DNA from 2 places in the Streptomyces sp. NPDC008150 genome. Region 1 is predicted to be linked to the other one. Evidence: riboswitches for the same ligand, from Rfam matches in the RefSeq annotation. Region 1 holds a riboswitch; the other holds the start of a gene.

What was found. A riboswitch is a leader RNA that binds a small molecule or an ion and turns the genes downstream of it on or off. The one in region 1 is predicted to bind cyclic di-AMP.
Region 2: linked by a shared signal. The riboswitch ahead of ACFZA0_RS37070 (transglycosylase SLT domain-containing protein) and the one ahead of ACFZA0_RS22150 (HYD1 signature containing ADP-ribosyltransferase family protein) in region 1 are both predicted to bind cyclic di-AMP.

What each region holds. Positions count from the first base shown of each region.
Region 1 is NZ_JBIBHJ010000009.1:36,535-41,567, forward strand. Features, by position in the region: gene ACFZA0_RS22125 (NUDIX domain-containing protein) at 1-196, shown strand, start outside; gene ACFZA0_RS22130 (HD domain-containing protein) at 184-750, opposite strand; gene ACFZA0_RS22135 (GntR family transcriptional regulator) at 752-1,180, opposite strand; gene ACFZA0_RS22140 (hypothetical protein) at 1,505-2,230, opposite strand; gene ACFZA0_RS22145 (DUF6881 domain-containing protein) at 2,401-2,958, opposite strand; gene ACFZA0_RS22150 (HYD1 signature containing ADP-ribosyltransferase family protein) at 2,959-3,303, opposite strand; cyclic di-AMP (ydaO/yuaA leader) riboswitch at 3,339-3,533, opposite strand; gene ACFZA0_RS22155 (DUF6009 family protein) at 3,861-4,232, shown strand; gene ACFZA0_RS22160 (hypothetical protein) at 4,564-4,776, shown strand; gene ACFZA0_RS22165 (NAD(P)H-binding protein) at 4,810-5,033, opposite strand, start outside.
Region 2 is NZ_JBIBHJ010000026.1:28,248-33,280, forward strand. Features, by position in the region: gene ACFZA0_RS37060 (NAD(P)-binding domain-containing protein) at 1-1,056, shown strand, start outside; gene ACFZA0_RS37065 (HAD hydrolase family protein) at 1,269-2,093, shown strand; gene ACFZA0_RS37070 (transglycosylase SLT domain-containing protein) at 2,201-2,710, opposite strand; cyclic di-AMP (ydaO/yuaA leader) riboswitch at 2,713-2,885, opposite strand; gene ACFZA0_RS37075 (polyprenyl synthetase family protein) at 3,552-4,562, shown strand; gene ACFZA0_RS37080 (outer membrane lipoprotein carrier protein LolA) at 4,962-5,033, shown strand, end outside.

The DNA.
Region 1 (5,033 bases):
CGGAGAGGTCCGTCAGCAGTTCAGCATCTGCTTTCGCGCGCGGCCGGTCGGGGGCGAACTGCGGACAAGTGACGAGACGACACAGGTCCGTTGGGTCCCGCCGGCGGAACTAGCGGAGATGGACGTTCACCCGACGATGCGGCTGCGCATCGAGCACGCCATGGACCGAGCGCGGCCGGCTCCCTACATCGGCTGACGCTTGGCGGCGGCCAGCCGTTCGAGGACTCGGGACGTGCATCCGAGGATCTCCGGCTCAGCACGGCGGATGAACGTCCCGATCAGGCTCTCCGGCCCATATCGACTCGTGATCTCGTTGACGCGGTCGATGGGGTTCGTCGGCGTGCCGTCCGGCGTTGTGTTCATGTCGCAATAGCACAGCGCATCGTCCAAGTGCGCGTCCTCGTGCGGGAACTCGCTATCCAGCTCTTCGCGAAGTCCTCGTGCGTCGGCTTCCATGCAGGCGCACGAGTGGTGGGCAACGAGGTTGACGATCCTCTCGTCTGCGCGAGCGACGTCCCGGAGGTAGCGGGCGCCATCGAGGGGATGGAAGCCCGTCTTGGCCACGTCCGGCGCATAGCCGATGTCGTGCAGGACCGCGGCAGCTTCCAAGAGTTCGGCGTCCTTGCCGAGGACGGGCGCGATCGTGCGGGCTCGCTGCGCCACCCCCTGGCAGTGGTTCCACCGCCGCGGCAGGGGGCCGGCCAGCAGCGACTCCGACAGTGGATAGGCCCATTCAGTCAGCTTCGGCAAGCTACGACAGCCCCTCTCGATCCGGCACGGCGCGGACTGTCCGCACCTTGCCCTGTCCACCGTTGGTCAGCACCCCAGACGCTTCGAGCTTGTCCAGCGCCTTGGTCACGGTGGGCCGGGAGACTCCGAACCGGTCGGCGAGGACGGAGGCACTAGGGAAGGGTGCCCCTGCTTCCAGCCGGTCATCCGTGATGATCGCTGCCAGCCGTTCGGTGAGGGGACGCGCATCCTGCCGCCGGTCGCCGTGAACGACTCGTAGACGTTCACCAGGCGCCTGCTCTGCGATGCCCTCCCGCTGAAGTGCATCGAATGCGCGTAGGGCGACGCCGCGCGAGATGCTGAACTCCTGCATGAGATCGGCTGCGGAAGGCAGCGCAATCATGTTCGGGTCCGCTTCGATCCTGGCTTTTAGAACGTCGGCGACCTTCAAGTATGTACCCCGCGGAGCATTCCCTCGCGTCATACCCTCTCCTTCCCCAGACCTCCGCCGGCTCCAAGCCTCGCATGGTGGGGCGTTCGGCGAGCCAGCCGCGCACCCTGTATGTTTGCCGAGCCTCTGACCCATGCCTTCATAATCTGGGGCGCCTGCGGCGATTCTAATGACATCCCGCGAGAGGTGTCGCAATTGCGCGACCACCTCTCACCTCATCGGAATAGGGCTCACTCAGAAGCCTCGCGGCTTCGTCTCCATCCACCTCATCCGGCGCGATCGGCTGGCACTTGTATTTCGCAGAGGATGGGCGGAGAAGCGCTGTTAGGACAGTTCGCCGTCTTCGCGAAGCAATCGCAAGAGACGTCTTCCGAGATTTGAAAGCGCGTAAGGCTTGTCGCGATCTGCTGTAGAACTAATTCCTCTTGCGCACGATTCAATCAACCCCAGAGAGTGGAGCTTCTGGAGGATGCTAGGCCCGCTTTCCTGAAGTCCGGGATCGCGGCGAAAAACCTGTTGCAGCGACAGGCCGTAGTGATTACTGTCCGGCGCCAGGTCCAGAGCTTCGGGCAGATTCTCTGCGTCCTCAATGACGTACATGAAGCGCACGTGAGGGGCGTCGATATCGGCTATCGCTGTCTGCAGCAGCTCGCATACGTCGAGACGGGCCGGATCAGGATCTGCGGCAGCCGTGGCTAGGGCTCGACTCAAAGCTGATCTCTTGGCAGCGCTGGAAGCGTCCTGAGCAGCCTGAATTATTCGACTAGTGAGTTCGAGTAGCCGTTCGCTAGAGGCCAGGATGTGGGGTAGGTCCGCCTCGTCTACGCGCAATAGGCGTGCAACCTCTCCCAAGACTTCAATCGTCCGCTGATGGCGTATGTTCTGCACTTTAGCGGAGAGCGCAATAAGGGCGCCCGTCAGTACCGGGGCTGCTGCCGCGCCTACCAGTGCACCTGCGGTTCCGCCGATGGCAATGCCGGCGCCGGTTGCGATCGTGGCCGAAGCTATCTCGGCTGCGTTTGAAATTTTCTCGGAATCTTCAGCATTCATCGAAGTAGATCCAAGCTTCGTTCGCCCAACGGCGGCAATTGGGCAACCAGCCTTGTCGTGGCGTGATGTAGAACGGGAGAAGGGTTGCACGTGAAAGCGAGTTCATCAAAACGTGAGACACGAGGGTGACTCCCGCCCACTCCTCAAGCGAGCCAGTCATCCGCATTTGATCAGAGATTCGATTTCCGCCGACTGCGCGCCATTTTCGCGCTCTTTTTTGCCCTATTTGCGCGGATGGGGTCGCCTGGATCAGCGTTCGTCGAGTTCAGAATCTCATACGCCCGCCGCAATGCTTCCTTTCGGGAGGCGAGTACGGCGATAGTTCGATGCTTTTGCGCCGTAACGACGGACCATCCGGATGCTGTTTTATGAATTCCGAGAGTCCGCTTTTTTCCCCCTTTTGCCGTAAGTCGAATTCCAGTGTCTTTTCTGCCCAGGGGGCGTCTTTTGGTGACAGATGTAGCCGCGTTCCATTTTTTCTCGAACGCCTTGGCGGTAATGATTTCAGGCGTAAATTCTCGCTGCTGGGCGATGACGTTTGGGTCGGGGATTGGGAATTCTCCCAATTCGCTACCCTCTTTCGCCCTATCGGTATCGGCGTATCCAAGGCGCCCATCTGCGAATTTTTCGACCTTGCGGCTTTCATAGCCGTCCTCGCCGATTTCGCTCCAGATGGTTACGGGATCGTCGGGGGAGTTGTGGTGCCAAACCACCTTCAGGTAGCGCATCTAGTTCATTCCCCAGTCCTTGATCCGCCCGTTCAGATCGAGAGGTTCGGTTCCGAGTACCACATATACATGGGCCCGTCCCAAGTTTACCGTCAGCCCGGAGGTGTCGATCTGGACGAAGTGCGTGAACCGTGCTGCTGCGAAGGGCATCCTGACCAGGGCGTGGGACAGGTGGCTCCCTGCGAGGCTGCCGGGGGTGATGTCAGTCAAGTACTGCCCGTCACCGTACCGGGCGTCTTTCGGGTTGGTGCTGCGGAGGGATGGGAGTAGGAGCTGACTCCTCAAGATTCCAGCCTGACCCTCTTCCGTGGTGTAGTGAAAGAGGTGCACAGGGTGACCACCCATGCCTGCAGCGGGCACATCAACCTTCTGGGACACTGAACGCCTTTCGCCACCGCCTGCGAAAGATGACCTGTCGGGTTCGGGCTGGCGAAGAAGCCCGGCCGCCCGGAGGCGGCTTCACCCCAAGAGAGACGCTAAATGATCTCTCGCCGTGCTTGGGTCTTCCGCTCCTGCCGGTCCGCTTGTCAAGTCACGTAGACCCATACAGCGGCAGGATTCGGCGGCTGCGCAGGCTGCTCCATCTCCAAGACGGAGCCCGATGTCACCCCAAATCCTAGCAGTCGCAACCGAGTTCACGTTCGACACAGTCCGGAATTGGCACACGCTGCGCGCGATTGCGATACCTGGAGCGCTAGGCCGTCCTCGGGGCACGCGAGGGTGGCCAACGATGGCCGTCAACCCATGAGGGCCGCGGCTAGCTAGACCTAAGTGTCCAGCCACATCCTGGGTCGCCCGGAGTTGATGGGAATTGCCGTGCCGTGCGCAGGGCCTGAAGTAGATGGTCGCCCAGGTTGGTGCGACCACACTGTGACTCCGGCTCCAACGCTGCGGGAGGAACGATGGGCGAGACCCCCAGAGCTCTTGAGTACGAGGACGGCATCGTGTGGACCGAAGACATCGATCGGTTCGACTACGTCAGACAAACCGTTGAGCTGTTCGTTTCAACCCGTAGGCGCCCGGTCCCGTGGACCGGTAGTGGCCGACGTGTTGGCTACGCGGTGCTTCGCCTGGACGCGCCGGCTGGAGACGAACCAGGCAGGTTCATCCGACGCGTCTTCTGGGTCAAGAACTACGACAGGTCCGAGCAGCAGCCTGATGGGACCTACGAGCGCACAGCGCCCAGCGAAGCGGTCGACCCCCGCACTGTTGCCCCCGGAGTCTGGGGCGACCTCACGGAGCGGGCCTGGGGAGCGCCCCTGCCTGAAGCGTAAAACTCTGGCCGTTGAGGCACGCACGGTGGACGAGACGTGGACGGCTTGAGCCCAGACTGACGGGTGCTCCCGCACCTGTGCAGGTCAGCGTGCTCCCTGGACTGCCCTGCTGGGGGGACTGTAAATCTGCCGGCTCAGCCTTCCCAGGTTCGAATCCTGGCGCCGCCACACGACCGAGAGGGTCCGTGAACAGCAGCAATGCTGAGCACGGGCCCTCTCGTCGTTTCCGCGGCCGGGGGAGTGGAGCGGTACCCGCCCCCGGCCGTCCCCCGAGGGCGCGTCCGGGAGCGGCTCGGGGGCGTTGTCGGCGGGCGGGGGCACACTGGCACGTATGTCGTCACGTCGCAGGTTGTGCCCCGAGTGCCGTCGCGAGATCGCCGTCGTCGCGGGGCGTTTCGCACGGCACGACCCGCCGGGAGCCCGCGAGCACGGTGAGCTCACCTCGTGCCCCGGGTCCCGTCGGCAGGCCCAACTCGCCGCTGAGCAGCCCTCGTTGGACGGTTACGCGGTCCCGGACTTTCCCGGGCAGATGTCGCTGTTCTGAGCCGGGCCGCCCGGGCGCGGGCGGCTCCCGGGCTCAGTTGCCCGCGACCGACTTCACGGCCACCGCGACCTTGTCGGGGCCGCTGATCAGCTCCAGGTTCAGGCCCGCGGTCGCCGGGCTCTCCACGAGTTCGGCGATGACCGCCGCCACGTCCTCGCGCGGGATCTCACCGCGCCCCGTGCGCGCCTCCAGGCGGACCAGCCCGGTGCCGGGGTCGTCCGTGAGCCTGCCGGGTCGCAGGATCGTCCAGTCCAGGG
Region 2 (5,033 bases), on a different contig from region 1:
GCCGCGTCCAGCATCGACGCACCGCAGCCGGGGCACACCCTCGCCGACTACTGCGACGCCGTGGGCACACCCCGGCTGGTCACGGACGAGGACATCATCCCGGTGGAGACCTTCATCGGGTACGGGGACTGGTTCCAGCAGCGGCTGGTGCCCGAACTGGAACGCGTCCGGGTCGTGTCGGTCGACAGGCGGCCGGCCGGGGGCTTCGAACTGAAGCTGGACTCGGGGGAGTTGTTCTCGGCGCGGGCCGTCGTGGTGGCCACGGGCCTGTCGGGCCTGGCCCATCTGCCGCCCGAACTGGCGGGCGCGGCACCGGACGGGCCGAGCCCGGCGGCAGCCGTGTCGCACAGTTCGCAGCACCACGACCTGACCCGGTACGAGGGCAAGGACGTCGTCGTCGTGGGCGCGGGCCAGTCCGCGCTGGAGACGGCGGTGCTCGTGGCGGAGGCCGGGGCGCGGGTCCGGGTGGTGTCGCGGGGCACCGGCCGGGTCGCCTTCGGCGCGCCCCCGTGGGGCCAGCCGAGGCTGCGCCCGGAGTCGCCCTTCGGCCGGGCGTGGTCGCTGTGGGCGCTCAGCTACTACCCCCACCCGTACCGCTATCTCCCGGCAAGGACACGGCACTTCCTGGTGCGCCGCGTCCTCGGCCCGCTCGGCGCATGGTGGCTGCGGGAGCGGTTCGAGGACGCGGTCGAGGTGCGGGAGGTCGCCGCCGTCACGGGGGCGGGCATCCGGGAGGGCAGGCCGGTGCTGACCGTGCGGACGGCGGCCGGTCGGGCCGCCGAACTGACCGCGGACCACGTCATCGCGGCGACCGGGTACCGGGTGGACATCGCGGCGATGGACTTCCTCGGGCACGAGCTGCGGACGGATCTCGCCGTGAGCCGCGGGACGCCGAAGCTCGGCGCGGGTTACGTCTCCTCGGTGCCGGGCCTGTACTTCACGGGCCTGCCGGCGGCGTCGTCGTACGGTCCGGTGATGCGGTTCGTGTGCGGCACGGAGTTCGCCTCGCCGCGGCTGGCCCGGCACCTGGCGGCGGCCCACGGCGGTGACGTCTGAGGCCGTGAGGAGGGCCGGGAGGGGGGCCGCCGCGGGGCCGGGCGCGAGGTCCAGAAACGGTGGGGCGGGTGGGGCTGCCGGGGCCGCCGTGAGCACGGGGGCCCCGGTGAGTGCGGAGGGCAGGATAGGGGAGGGGCGCGGGGAACAGGGGGAGTTCCGTCAGTCCTGTTCACAGGGGGAACGCGGGGGCGCCGTCTCCGTATTCTCTGGGCATGGCCGCACCCACCGCATATGCCCTCATCGCCACTGACCTGGACGGCACGCTGCTGCGCGGCGACGACACGGTGTCCGAACGGTCGCTCGCCGCGCTCGCGCGGGCCGCCGCGGCCGGTGCCCGGCACCTGGTGGTGACGGGCCGGCCGGCTCCCCGCGTACGCCCGCTGCTGCACGGCCTCGGCGGACCGGGCGGATCCGGCGGTGCCGGACTCGCGGTGTGCGCGCAGGGCGCCCAGCTCTACGACGTCGGGTCGGACCGGCTGCTGTGGTCGGTCACCCTGGACCGGGAGCTGGCGGAGACCGCGCTCGGCAAGATCGAGGCGGAGGTCGGCCAGGTGTACGCGGCCGTGGACCAGGACGGGGTCGACGGGCTGACCCTGATCGAGCCCGGGTACGCGATGCCGCATCCCACGCTGCCCGCCGTGCGGGTCGGACGGCGCGACGACCTGTGGCGCGCGCCGATCAGCAAGGTGCTGCTGCGCCGCCCCGGGCTGCCGGACGACGACCTGGCCGCCGCCGCCCGCGCGGTGGTGGGGTCGCTCGCCACGGTCACCATGTCGGGGCCGGGCATGGTCGAACTCCAGCCGTGCGGCATCACCAAGGCCACGGGCCTCTCGCTGGCCGCCGGCCACCTGGGACTGCGCGCGGAGCAGGCCGTGGCCTTCGGGGACATGCCCAACGACGTGCCCATGTTCGGGTGGGCCGCCCACGGCGTCGCCATGGCCAACGCCCATCCCGAACTCAAGGCGGTGGCCGACGAGATCACGACGTCGAACGAGGACGACGGCATCGCCGTCGTCCTCGATCGCATATTTGCCTGAGCACCCCGTGCGGGGCGGCCGGGCGGGGCCGGCCCGACCGGCCGGGCGGGACCGCCGTGCCCGCCCCGCCGGCCGTCCGGCCGTGTTCCCTGCCGGGAACGGAACGGTCAGTACGCGCCGTACACGTTGTCGATGGAGCCGTACCGGGCGGCCGCGTACTTGCAGGCCGCGGTGATGTTGGCGACCGGGTCGTACGGGTCGTACGAGGTGCCGGACACGTGGTAGGCCAGGAAGGTCGGGTCGATGACCTGGAGGAGGCCCTTCGAGGGCGTGCCGGCCACGGCGTTGGAGTCCCAGTTATTGATGGCCTGGGGGTTGCCGGACGACTCGCGGATCACGTTGCGGTAGATCCCGTTGTAGGTACCGGGGATGCCCTGCTGCGACATGATCGAGAGCGACTCGCGGATCCAGCCGTCGAGGTTGTTGCCGTACCCGGCGGAGGCGGTGAGGGCCGCGGTGGTGGTGGCGGTCGTCGCGGTGGACGTCGTGGTGGCGGCCGAGGCGGTGTTCGCGCCGAGCAGCGGCACGGCGACGACGGCGGCACCGGTGCCGGCGATGGCCAGGGCACGGGTGATGCGGTTGGTTCGGGCGTGACGACGAAGACCCAGTCGGGACATGGTGTTTTCCTCTCCGGCGCCTGCGAGGTGAGCTGTCGGGTTCGGGCTGGGAGGTGCCCGGTCGCGGCCTCGCGGTCGCGTCTTCACCCCAAGCCGGTCCGTCACGGCGTGTGCCGTGCGACCCGGCGACTTACCTGGGTCCCCCGCTCCTGCCGTGCGTGAGTGTCTCGGTCGATGGGTGGCACCGGGCGGCGGCAGGATTAGGCGTCCGCCCGACAGGCCGGGAACGTATGCGACCGCGCATGTCCGGAACAAGTATGCGATGCACACAACGTCCGATTGATCTTGTTCTGGGAGGTATCGCGGCCTTGATCCTTTGCGATCGCCAACGCTCAACTCGCTTGCGCGGCAAGCCTGTACGCGAGGTGTGGGGCGCCGGAGGGGCCGGCGGCCCGCGTGACCCAACTCACTGGGGAGGCGACCGGAGCGCAATCAGTGACCAAAGGGGCGGTGAACCGCAAGAGGTGCGAATCGGGCATCGGGATCGGCGTGCGCGCGGGAGGCGGGGGTCTCCTGCCCTTTCTCCCCTTCTCCGTGTCACGCTGCGCACGTCGAACGGGGGTAGAAGGGGGAGGCGGAGAGGGTGCGGCGGGCGGGCTTCCCGGTGGGCGGAAGCGCGGTCGGCAAATATCCTTTCTTACCGGCCGATGGGAAGGATGCCCGGCGTGCTCCAATACCGCCTGGCCTGTAACCGTGGGCGCTATCGGTGATCGAAACGTGACCGGATACGCTGACTTGAGTGATGGCAGCGACAGATCGACAAACATGTCGTCGATCGCATGACCGACCTTGAGACCGACCGTGTAATCGTCATCAGACGTCAGCAGACAGGAGACCCCTCGTGACCGTCGTCGGGCCGTTCGGGCTGAGCGTGCGGGACCAGGCTCTGGAAGCCGATGTCCAGGCCGGAATGGCGGCCGTCGAGGAAGGTTTGCTCGAAGCCACCAAGAGCGAGGTCCCCTTCATCACGGAGGCCGCCCAGCACCTGGTGCGCGCGGGGGGCAAGCGGTTCCGTCCGCTGCTCGTGATGCTCGCGGCCCAGTTCGGCGATCCGTACGCGCCGGGCGTGGTCCCGTCGGCCGTGGTCGTGGAGCTGACCCACCTGGCGACGCTGTACCACGACGACGTGATGGACGAGGCGGCCGTGCGCCGCGGGGTCCCGAGCGCGAACACCCGCTGGGGCAACTCCGTCGCCGTCCTCACCGGGGACTTCCTCTTCGCCCGTGCCTCGTACATCCTGGCCGACCTCGGCCCGGAGGCGGTGCGGGTGCAGGCGGAGGCGTTCGAACGGCTGGTCACCGGCCAGATCCTGGAGACCGCGGGCCCCACGGACGGCCGTGACCCGGTCGAGCACTACCTCGACGTCCTGGGCGGCAAGACGGGTTCGCTGGTGGCGGTCGCGTGCCGCTTCGGCGCGATGATGTCCGGCGCCGACGACACGGTCGTGGACGTCCTCACCCAGTACGGCGAGCGGCTCGGCGTCGCCTTCCAGCTCGCCGACGACGTGCTGGACATCGCCTCCGACTCGCACGAGTCCGGCAAGACCCCCGGCACCGACCTGCGCGAGGGCGTGCCGACGCTGCCGGTGCTGCGGCTGCGGGAGCGTGCCGCCCGGCTCGGGCTCGCCGAGGACGCCGCGCTGTGCGAGCTGCTCGACTCCGACCTGTCCGACGACGCCCGGCTCGCCGAGGCGCTGACGGCCCTGCGCGCGCACCCCGCGCTGGAGCAGGCCCGCCGCGACACGGTCAGGTACGCCGAGGATGCGCGCGCCGCCCTCGCGCCCCTGCCCGAGTGCGACGCGAAGGACTCGCTGGTCGAACTCTGCGACGCCGTGGTGCACCGCGCCGGATGACGTGCCGTCCGCGCCGGCGCGCGGCGGCCCCCGGACCACCCGCACGGCGGCGCGCCCGGTGATGTGATCCGCGTCACAGTGCGGGATGCCGTTCTTCCCGGGCCCGTTCGCCCCGTCCCTCCGTTGCCCGGCCCTCCCGTCCCGGTGCTCGCGGTTGCGCGGCCCGCGCGGACCCCTACGGGTCGGGGCCGGTGGCGGCCGTCCGTGTCATACCGCAGCAGTACGCGGAGTTGAGCCCGCGGTCTGACGATTCGCCGCGCCCGTTTTGGTCAGATGGGAAGCACGGAAAACACCACACCTCACCGATTCGGGTGAGAATGGCGGCGCGGGGTGGACCGGGAACGAGAACGCGAGGACACACGACGGACAGCCGCCGCCGACGACGGAGGTAAGGCAGACATGGCACCGTACGAATCCGAGAACAGCACGACCGCCGACGAGACCGAGGACACGCGGACCGGGCGGGGCAGA